Regions from separate parts of the Streptomyces sp. NPDC013455 genome, predicted to be linked through region 1. Evidence: riboswitches for the same ligand, from Rfam matches in the RefSeq annotation. Region 1 holds a riboswitch; the other holds the start of a gene.
What was found. Region 1 has a riboswitch for S-adenosylmethionine ahead of thrC (threonine synthase). Riboswitches for the same ligand answer to the same signal wherever they lie in the genome.
Positions count from the first base shown of each region.

Region 2: it holds a riboswitch for S-adenosylmethionine, as region 1 does, so the genes downstream of both, ABZ576_RS01065 (aminotransferase class V-fold PLP-dependent enzyme) here and thrC (threonine synthase) in region 1, are expected to answer to the same signal.

Region 1 covers NZ_JBEYCX010000002.1:128,587-133,976, forward strand. The annotation lists gene ABZ576_RS04710 (DUF3263 domain-containing protein) at 1-175, shown strand, start outside; gene otsB (trehalose-phosphatase) at 248-1,081, shown strand; gene ABZ576_RS04720 (trehalose-6-phosphate synthase) at 1,140-2,570, opposite strand; gene ABZ576_RS04725 (glucosyl-3-phosphoglycerate synthase) at 2,655-3,599, opposite strand; SAM riboswitch class I at 3,731-3,887, shown strand; gene thrC (threonine synthase) at 3,905-5,182, shown strand; gene ABZ576_RS04735 (MoaD/ThiS family protein) at 5,179-5,390, shown strand, end outside.
Region 2 covers NZ_JBEYCX010000001.1:241,491-246,880, reverse strand. The annotation lists gene trpD (anthranilate phosphoribosyltransferase) at 26-1,090, shown strand; SAM riboswitch class IV at 1,165-1,281, shown strand; gene ABZ576_RS01065 (aminotransferase class V-fold PLP-dependent enzyme) at 1,411-2,772, shown strand; gene ABZ576_RS01060 (PQQ-binding-like beta-propeller repeat protein) at 2,859-5,312, shown strand; gene ABZ576_RS01055 (Lrp/AsnC ligand binding domain-containing protein) at 5,309-5,390, opposite strand, start outside.

The sequences.
Region 1 (5,390 bases):
CTTTCCCGGCGCCGGCGCGAAGGAGCGGGCGATCCGCGAGGAGCTGGGGCTGGCCCCCGTGCGCTACTACCAGCTCCTCAACGCCCTGCTGGACGACGAGCGGGCACTGGCCCACGACCCGGTGACGGTGAACCGGCTGCGGCGGGTCCGGGAGGCACGGCGCGCGGAGCGCTGAGCCACCGGGCCCCGGTCCGTGGCCGACGAGCCGGGGGGAGTGAGCCCGGCCCATGCTGGATAGGGTCGCTGTATGGACCCTCTGCCGACCCCGCGGACCCAGGCCGGACAAGACGGCCTCGCCGCCCTGCTGGCCAAGCCGAGCGCGGCGGTCGTCGGCCTGGACTTCGACGGCACACTGGCCCCGATCGTCGCCGACCCGGAGCAGGCCCGCGCCCACCCCGACGCCGTACCCGCGCTGGCCGCGCTCGCCCCCAGGCTCGCCTCCGTCGCCGTGATCACCGGCCGCCCGGCCGAGGTCGCGGTCGCCTACGGCGGCTTCGCCGGTGTGCCCGGCCTGGAACACCTCACCGTCCTCGGGCACTACGGCGCCGAACGCTGGGAGGCGGCCACCGGCGCGGTCACCGCGCCGCCCCCGCACCCCGGCGTGGCCGCCGTCCGCGCCGAGCTGCCGGGCCTGCTGGAGCGCACGGACGCCGCACGGGGCACGTGGATCGAGGAGAAGGGCCGGGCCGTCGCCGTCCACACCCGCCGCGCCGCCGATCCGCAGGCCGCCTTCGAGGCCCTGCGCGTCCCCCTCGCCGGCCTCGCCACCCGGTACGGACTGATCCTGGAACCCGGCCGCCTGGTCCTGGAACTGCGTCCGCCGGGCATGGACAAGGGCGTGGCCCTGCTGGACCACGCCCGCGCCACCGGTGCCGAGTGCGTCGTCTACGCCGGCGACGACCTGGGCGACCTCCCGGCCTTCGCCGCGATCGACACCCTGCGCGCCGACGGCGTCCCCGGCCTGCTGGTCTGCAGCGGCAGCACGGAGGTCACGGAGCTGGCGGAGCGGGCCGACCTGGTGGTGGACGGCCCCGAGGGAGTCGTGGCCCTGCTGCTGCGGCTGGCGGCCGCCACGGGATGACACGGCGGCCCGGCCGCGGCCGGCCGGAGTCCCTCCGGCGGCCGCGGCCGCCCGGCCGTCACCGCTGCAGTTCCGCCAGCTGGTCCAGGAACCACCGGGCCGGCGGCAGCGCGGTGGCGGCCGCGGCCAGCCTCTTGGACCGCTGCGCCCGCTCGTCCGCCGGCAGGCTCAGCGCCTCGTGCAGCGCCTGTGCCGTGCCCCCGATGTCGTACGGGTTCACAACGAAGGCGTCCTCGCCCAGCTCCTCGTACGCCCCGGCCTCCCGCGACAGCACCAGCGCGCAGCCCTCGTCGGAGACGACCGGGACCTCCTTGGCGACCAGGTTCATGCCGTCCCGGATGGGGTTGACCAGCGCCACGTCGGCCAGCCGGTACGCGGCCAGGGAGCGCGCGAAGTCGTCCTTCACGTGCAGCACCACCGGCGTCCAGCCCGCGGTGCCGTACCGCTCGTTGAGGCCGTCCGCGACCCGCCGCACCTCGGCGGTGTAGTCGCGGTAGACGGCGAGGTCCTGCCGGGAGGGGTAGGCGAACGCCACGTGGACGACCTTCTCCCGCCACTCGGGGTGGTCCTCCAGCAACTGCCCGTACGCCAGCAGCCCGCGCACGATGTTCTTGGACAGCTCGGTGCGGTCCACCCGGACGATCGTCCTGCGCCCCGGGCCGATCTCCTCGCGCAGCGCCGCCATCCGCTCGGCCACGTCCTCCTGGTGCGCCCGCTTGCGCAGGAAGTCCGCGTCCGCGCCCAGCCCGTGCACCCCGATCCGGGTGCCGGAGGGGATGCCGGGGCCGAGCACCGCGTGACAGCAGTCCGTGAACGCGTCCGCCCACCGCTGGGTGAGGAACGCCGCCCGGTCCGCGCCCAGGATGCCGCCGAGCAGCTCGGCGGCGATGTCGTCGGGCAGCACGCGGAAGTAGTCCGGCGGGGCCCAGGGGGTGTGCGAGAAGTGGCCGATGCGCAGGTCGGGGCGGAGCCGGCGGAGCATGCGCGGGGCGAGGGCCAGGTGGTAGTCCTGGATCACCACCGCCGCGCCCTCGGCCGCCTCCTGCGCCAGCGCCTCGGCGAACGCCCGGTTGTACGCCTCGTACGACGCCCACTGCCGCCGGAACTCCGCGTCGAAGACCGGTTCCAGCGGGGTCTGGTACAGCATGTGGTGGACGAACCAGAGCACCGAGTTGGCGATGCCGTTGTACGCCTCGTCGTGCACGGCCGCGTCGATGTCGAGCATCCGCACCCGCTGCCCGCCGGTGTCCGCGGCCGGCAGCAGCCCGCCGCCCGCCCGCCGGACGGCGGCCCGGTCGCCGTCGCCCAGCGCGGCGCACACCCACACCGACTCCGCGTCGGATCCGATGGCGGAGAGCCCGGAGACCACCCCGCCGCCGCCCCGCCGGGCGTGCAGCGAGCCGTCCTCGCTCACCTGATAGGAGACCGGGCCGCGATTCGACGCGACCAGCACCCGAGCCTTGTCAGCAGCACCGTGCGTGGAAGCCATACGCCTCAACCTAGCCCGGTCCGGAAACGCTCAAACGTACGGTCCGTCCGGGACGGTACGGGACGGCGGCCGTATACGGCGCGTTCACGCCACCTTCCGCTCGGCGTACTCCGCGATCTCCAGCATGGGCGGCCGCTCCTCGGTGTCCACCGAGTAGGTGCGGGGTTCGAACCCGTCCTCGCCCCGCTCGAACTGGGTCAGCGCGGGCCGGATCAGATGGCCGCGGGCCAGCCGGAGCTGGGCCGTGCGGTAGATGGCGGCGGCCATCCGGCCCAGCGCCTGCCCGTCCTGGTGCCGGTGCCTGCGCACGCCCACGTCCACCTGGGCCAGCGCGTCCAGGCCGACCAGGTGCAGCGCGTCCACCAGCATGCCCAGCTCCACGCCGTAGCCGACGGGGAACGGCAGCTGCTCCAGCAGCGAGCGGCGGGCCGCGTACTCGCCGCCCAGCGGCTGCACGAAACCGGCGAGCTGCGGCCAGTGCATGTTCAGCAGCGGGCGGGCCATCAGCTCGGTGACCCGGCCGCCCTGGCCCGCCGATCCGGCGAGCGGGCGGTCGTACATCGCCTTGACCAGGTCCACGCCCGGCTCGGTGAGCAGCGGGCCGACGATCCCGGAGACGAAGTCGGAGGAGAACTCCCGCAGGTCGGCGTCGATGAAGCAGACGATGTCCCCGCCGGTCACCAGCAGCGAGCGCCACAGCACCTCGCCCTTGCCGGGGACGGCGGGGATGCGGGGCAGGATCTCGTCGCGGTGGACGACCCGGGCACCGGCGCGGGCGGCGACCTCGGAGGTGCGGTCGGTGGAGCCGGAGTCCACGACCACGACCTCGTCGACGAGCGGCACCCGCTCGACGAGGTCGCGGCGGATGGCTGCGACGATGTCCCCGACCGTCTCCTCCTCGTTGAGCGCGGGCAGCACGACGCTGATCGTCTGGCCCGTGCGCTGCTTGGCGGCGAGTACGCGGGGGAGCGGCCGGTCGGCCACGGACCAGGACCGGGTGGTCAGCCAGCGCTCGACTTCTTCCAGCACAGTCAGCGGCTCCTCACTCTTGTCTCGCGGTACGGACGACTGTCTCAACTGTCCCGGCCGTCGGTTACAGTCTTGAACAACGCCGGTGACCATCGCATGTCGGGGGTCCACGAGCGTCCACAACCGCATACAGCTCATCCAGAGGGGCAGAGGGACACGGCCCGATGAAGCCCCGGCAACCCTCCAGTCGGTTCTCGTAGATCAGCTCTGATCGTTTCCGCGAGGCTCCCGGCTAGGGAAGGTGCCAAATCCGTCTCACGGCGAAGTGCGTCGTGAGGAAGATGAGGAGAAAGGGCCTCGCCTCCATGGCTGTGCAGACAGTTGCCACCACCACCCCCGTCGACCTCGGCCCCGCCGCGGCTCTGAGCTGTCGGGAGTGCGGTCACCGGGTGCCGCTCGGCCCGGTCTTCGCCTGCGAGGAGTGCTTCGGCCCGCTGGAGATCGCCTACGACTTCTCCGCCTACGACACCGAAGAGCTCCGCCGCCGCATCGAGGCCGGCCCCGCCAACATCTGGCGCTACGCGCCGCTGCTGCCGGTCCCGGCGGACGTCGCCGACAAGCCCAACCTGAACCCGGGCTGGACCAAGCTGGTCAAGGCCGACAACCTCGCCGGCGAGCTGGGCGTGACCGGCGGTCTGTACGTCAAGGACGACTCCGGCAACCCGACGCACTCCTTCAAGGACCGCGTGGTCGCCCAGGCGCTGGAAGCCGCCCGCGCCTTCGGCTTCACCACCCTCTCCTGCTCCTCCACCGGCAACCTGGCCGGCGCCGTCGGCGCCGCAGCCGCCCGGGCCGGCTTGCGCTCCTGCGTGTTCATCCCGCACGACCTGGAGCAGGGCAAGGTCGTCATGGCCGCGGTCTACGGCGGCGAGCTGGTCGGCATCGAGGGCAACTACGACGACGTCAACCGCTTCTGCTCCGAACTGATCGGCGACCCGGCCGGCGAGGGCTGGGGCTTCGTCAACGTCAACCTGCGGCCGTACTACGCGGAGGGCTCCAAGACCCTGGCGTACGAGATCTGCGAGCAGCTCGGCTGGCGGCTGCCCGACCAGATCGTCGTCCCGATCGCCTCCGGCTCCCAGCTCACGAAGATCGACAAGGGGCTCCAGGAGCTGATCGGGCTCGGTCTGGTCGAGGACAAGCCGTACAAGATCTTCGGCGCGCAGGCCGCGGGCTGCTCCCCGGTCTCCACCGCCTTCAAGGCCGGGCACGACGTCGTCCGGCCCCAGAAGCCGGACACCATCGCCAAGTCCCTCGCCATCGGCAATCCGGCCGACGGCCCGTACGTCCTGGACATCGCCCGCCGTACCGGCGGTGCCGTGGAGGACGTGACGGACGAGGAGGTCGTGGACGCCATCAAGCTGCTGGCGCGCACGGAGGGCATCTTCGCGGAGACGGCGGGCGGGGTGACCGTCGGCGTCACCCGCAAGCTGCTCGAGGAGGGCCTGCTGGACCCGGCGAAGACCACCGTCGTCCTCAACACCGGCGACGGCCTGAAGACCCTGGACGCGGTGGCCGGGACCGGCCTCACCGCCACCATCCGCCCGACCCTGGACTCCTTCCGAGAGGCTGGCCTCGCATGAGCGTGACCGTCCGCATCCCCACCATCCTGCGCACCTACACCGGTGGCCGGGCCGAGGTCGCCGCCGAGGGCGCGACCCTCGCCGAGGTCATCGCCGACCTGGAGAAGAACCACACCGGGATCGCCGCGCGGGTCCTGGACGACCAGGGCAGGCTGCGCCGGTTCGTGAACGTGTACGTCAACGACGACGACGTCCGTTTCGAGCAGGG
Region 2 (5,390 bases), on a different contig from region 1:
TTCTCACGACACCCAGGAGCGGCTGATGAGCGCTGTGACCCCCGCTGGAGGCGACACCGCGGCGGGCCGCTCCTGGCCCGTCCTGCTGAACGGTCTGCTGGACGGCCGGGACCTGTCCGCCGACGACACCGCCTGGGCGATGGACCTGATCATGCGCGGGGAGGCGACCGACGCGCAGATCGCCGGGTTCATGGTGGCGCTGCGCGCCAAGGGCGAGACGGTGCAGGAGATCGCCGGACTCGTCCGCACCATGTACGCGCACGCGAACGTGATCGAGGTGCCCGGCCCGGCCGTCGACATCGTCGGCACCGGCGGCGACGGCGCCAAGACGGTGAACATCTCCACCATGTCCTCGATCGTCGTCGCGGGCACCGGCGCGAAGGTGGTCAAGCACGGCAACCGCGCCGCGTCCTCCGCCTCCGGCTCCTCCGACGTCCTGGAGAAGCTCGGCATCAACCTGAACCTGACCCCGCGGCGGGTCGCGGAGGTCGCCGAGGAAGCCGGCATCACCATCTGCTTCGCGGTGCGCTTCCACCCGTCCCTGCGCCATGTCGCGGGCGCGCGTTCCCAGCTGGGCATCCGGACCACCTTCAACGTGCTCGGTCCGCTGACCAACCCGGCGCGGGTGCGCGCCCAGGCGGTCGGGGTCGCCGACCCGCGCATGGCGCCGATCGTGGCCGGTGTGCTCGCCGAGCGCGGCAACTCGGCGCTGGTCTTCCGCGGTGACGACGGCCTGGACGAGCTGACCGTCACCGCCACCTCCCGGGTGTGGGTGGTCCGGGACGGCAAGGTCGCGGAGGAGACCTTCGACCCGCGGGACGTCGGCATCGACCTCGTCCCCGTGGACGCCCTGCGCGGCGCCGACGCGGCCTACAACGCGGAGGTCGCCCGCCGCCTGCTGGACGGCGAGCGGGGAGCCGTACGGGACGCCGTGCTGCTGAACTCGGCGGCGGCGCTGGTGGCCCTCCGGCCGACACAGGCGCCGCTCGCCGACCAGCTGCGCGCCGGCATGGCGCTGGCCGCGGAGTCGATCGACTCGGGCGCGGCCAGGCGCACGCTGGACCGCTGGGTGGCCGTCAGCAACGCCTGACGCCATCGGAAGCCGTCCCGCGATCCGGACACGGGTTGCGGGACGCCGATCTTCTCGCGTACGTTTCCTGACCAGGTCATGAGTGACAGTCATGAGGCCCCGGCCGACTGTCCGGCAACCCTCCGTCCGTGGCGGGGTGCCCCGGGTGAAGACCAGGCCGTGCACAGCAAGGTGCACGGCAAGCGCGGATCCCTCACGCAACCAGGGATCCTGGTCGTCGAGGAGTCTCCCGTGAGCAAGCGAATGCGTTAGGGCCGCAGAGCCCCGCCTCCGCACACCCTTCTTCCTTCCTTCTCGCGTTCCTGTCACGGGAGTTCGCCATGTCTGTCTTCAGCACTGCCGCCGACCAGTCCGTTTGCGCCCCGCTGCCCGTTCTGGGACGGGATGTCACCGTCCCGCTGGTCACCGGCGGCGAAGTCACCTACGCCGCCCTCGACTACGCGGCCAGCGCCCCCGCCCTCCAGCGCGTCTGGGACGACGTCGCCGCCTACGCGCCGTACTACGGCAGCGTCCACCGCGGCGCCGGCTACCTCTCCCAGCTCTCCACCGACCTGTTCGAGAAGGCCCGCGAGACGGTCGCCGCGTTCCTCGGCTGCCGCCCGGCCGACCAGGTCGTCTTCACCCGCTCGACCACCGACTCCCTGAACCTGCTGGCCCGCGCCCTGCCCGCCGGCTGCCGGGTCTTCGTCTTCGAGACCGAGCACCACGCCTCCCTGCTGCCCTGGCAGGACGCGCAGGTCACCTACCTCGACGCCCCGCGCACCCCGGGGCAGGCCGTACGGACCCTGGAGCGGGCCCTGGCCGACCGGGACCCCCACGGCCCGGCCCTGGTCTGCGTCACCGGCGCCTCCAACGTCACCGGGGAGCTGTGGCCGGTGCGGGAACTGGCCGCCGCCGCGCACGCCCACGGCGCCCGGATCGTGCTGGACGCCGCCCAGCTGGCCCCGCACCACCCCCTCGACATCGGCGACCTGGACGTCGACTGGGTCGCCTTCTCCGGGCACAAGCTGTACGCCCCCTTCGGCTCCGGCGTCCTGGCCGGCCGCGCCGACTGGCTCCAGGCGGCCGAGCCGTACCTCGCGGGCGGCGGCGCCAGCCGCAAGGTCACCCGGCGCGAGGACGGCGGCGTGGCCGTCGAGTGGCACGAGACCGCGGCCCGGCACGAGGCCGGCTCCCCGAACGTCATCGGCGCCTACGCCGTCGCGTCGGCCTGCAAGGCCCTGACGGAGGCGGGCTGGGACACCCTCGTCGCCCGCGAACAGCACCTCGTCCGCACGGTCCGCGAGGGCCTCGCCGAGGTGCCCGAGGTACGGATCCTCTCCCTCTTCGGCGACGACGCCCCGCGCGTCGGCGTCATCTCCTTCGTGGTCGAGGGCTGGAACAGCTCCCACTTCGCCGCCGCCCTCTCCGCCGAGTACGGCATCGGCGTACGCGACGGCCTCTTCTGCGCCCACCCCCTGGTGCGCACCCTGCTCGGCAGCGACCCGCAGTCCCAGGGCGAGTGCGGGGCGCCGGAGGCGGCGCCGGGGGAGAAGTCCCTCAACGCCATCCGCGTCAGCTTCGGCGCGGGCACCCCCGACGAACACGTCGAGCGCTTCGTCGCGGCGGTGAAGGAACTGGTGCGGGACGGCGCCAAGTGGCGGTACCGCACGGAGGGGGGCCGCTGCGTGCCGGCGGTGTGAGCGGCGCCGGCACACCTGCGCGGCCGGCGGCCGGGCGGGCGCGTATAACCTCCCCCTGAGACCACGTTGGACAGGGGGAGCCCGGAGTGCAGCCGCTGCGCGCAACCGACCCGCGCCACATCGGCCCGTACGAGGTCACGCACCGGCTCGGCGCCGGCGGCATGGGGGAGGTCTACCTCGCCCGTTCCCGCACGGGGCTCGCGCTCGCGGTGAAGGTCGTACGGGCCGAGCACGCCGAGGACCGCACCTTCCGCGCCCGCTTCCGCCACGAGGTGCGCGCCGCGCAGACCGTCGGCGGCGCGGGCACGTACACCGCGCGGGTGGTGGACGCCGACACCGAGGCCGAACGGCCCTGGATGGCCACGGAGTTCGTGTCCGGTCCGAACCTGCGGGACGCGGTCCTGGACCACGGCGCGCTGCCCGAGTCCGCGGTCCGCCTGCTCGCCGCCGCGCTCGGCGAGGCGCTGGCCGCCATCCACGCCAAGGGCCTGGTCCACCGCGACCTGAAGCCGTCGAACATCCTGCTGGGCCCGGACGGGCCCCGGGTCATCGACTTCGGGATCGTCCGGGCCCTGGAGGCCACCGCGCTGACCCGCACCGGCGCGGTCGTCGGCTCGGTGGGCTACGTCTCGCCGGAGCAGATCCGCAACGGCGGACAGGTCGGCCCGCCCAGCGACGTGTTCTCCCTCGGCGCGGTCCTCGCCTACGCGGCGGCCGGCCGCGAGCCCTTCGGCGAGGGCCAGGACTCGGTGGTGCTGCTGCGCATCCTGACCCGCGACTTCGACCTGACCGGCGTACCGGACGGGCTGCGCCCGCTGGTGACGGCCTGTCTGCGGGAGGACCCGCTGGAGCGCCCGGAGCCGCCGGAGGTGGTGGCGGGCGCCGGCTTCACCCCCGCGACGCTGCGCGCCGCCGTGCGCCCCGGCTGGTACGGTCCCGCGGCCGCCCCGGGCCGGACCCCCGACGACCGCCCGAGCGGCGTGGAATACCTGTCACCCGCCACGCCGTCCCCGGCCGGCCCGTCCCCGGCCGGGGAGACTCCCGCCCCGGCCGCCCCGTCACCCGTCACCCCGGCCCCGGCCGATCCTTCTTCGGCCCTCGCCGGTCCGACGCCTGCCGCGGCCGGTCCGACGCCTGCCGCGGCCGGTCCGACGCCTGCCGCGGCCGGTCCGGCTCCCGCCGCGGCCGGTCCCGCCCCCGCCCGGCCGGCCGCTCCCGCGCCTGAGGCGCCCGGCGTCCCGGCCGGCGACCCGCCCCGCACCGCCCCGGCGTCCGTGCCCGCCACCGCCACCGCCACCGCACCCGACAGCCCGTCCCCCGCGTCCGCGCCGCCGACGCCGCGTGCCGCCGGGGACGGCTCGACCGCCGCACCCACCACCGTCGGCCGTCTCGGCCCCGTCGCCCCCGGGCGCCGCCGGCTCCTGAAGGCCCTCGCCGGGGGAGCCGTGGCCGTGGCCGGGGCCGGAGCCGGCGGCTGGCTGTGGGAGTACGGGTTCCGCACCGAGAGCGAGGGCCACAGCTCCCCTTCGCCCGCGCGGTCGGCCTCCGGTGCGGCCGGGCCCGCGGCCCTGCGCTGGCAGTACGACCTCGGCGCCCTCGGCGGCCTGGACGGGGCCTGCTGCGCGCTCTCCCCGGACGGTTCCGTCGTCTACGCCGGCACCTCCGGCGGCGTGCTGCACGCGATCTCCGCGGACGGCTCCGGGCACTGGAAGGTCCGGCTCGGCGACGACGTCTCCACCCCCGTGGCCACGCGGGACGCCGTGTACTGCGTGGTGGGCCTCGACAGCGAGGACGTGCGCCGGCTGACCGCGGTGAGTCCGTCCGGCAGTCCGCTGTGGACCCGCACCCTCGGCGACCGGGCGTACGCCGTCCCGGTGCCGCTCGGCGAGGACGTGCTCGTCCCTGTCGGCGGCACGGACGCGGGCGGGCTGCGCCGCTACGCTCCCGACGGCAGCGAGAAGTGGACCGCCAAGACCCCGGCCGGCCCCACCGGCACGCCCCTGGTCTCGGCCGGCGTGATCTACACGGGCAGCTACGGGGACACCCTGCTGGCGCTGGACGCGGCGGACGGCACGCCCAAGTGGCAGATCTCCGGGGGCACCGACATCACGGCCCTCGCCCTCGCGGGCACCACCCTGTTCGCGGACGCCGGCGCCGCCCGCCAGGGCTTCCGGACCACGGACGGCCGGCGGCTGTGGCGCAGGGAGGACGAGAGCGGGGCGCTGACCGCGGGGAACCGCGCGCTGGCGGTCGGCACGGAACAGGCGACGGTGTTCGGCGTCCGCGCGGCCGACGGCTCGCGCGCCTGGACGTACGACCTCCCCGGGAGCACGGCCCAGCCGTGGACGGTGGTGGCCGGCGACACCGTGTACGTCCGTGCGGGCGACCGGGTCTGGGCGCTGGACCTGAACGGGAAGCGACGCTGGAGCGCCACCCTCGGCCGCGACGCGGGCGACGACCAGCACACCCCGGTCGTCACCGGCAAGCGTCTCTACATCCCCTCGGGCACCGGCATCGCCGCGGTGGAGCTGAGCGGCTAGTTGTCGAGGCCGATCGCGAACGCCGCCTCCAGGTCGTGCTGGGAGTAGGTGCGGAACGCGACGTGCGTGTCGGTGCCC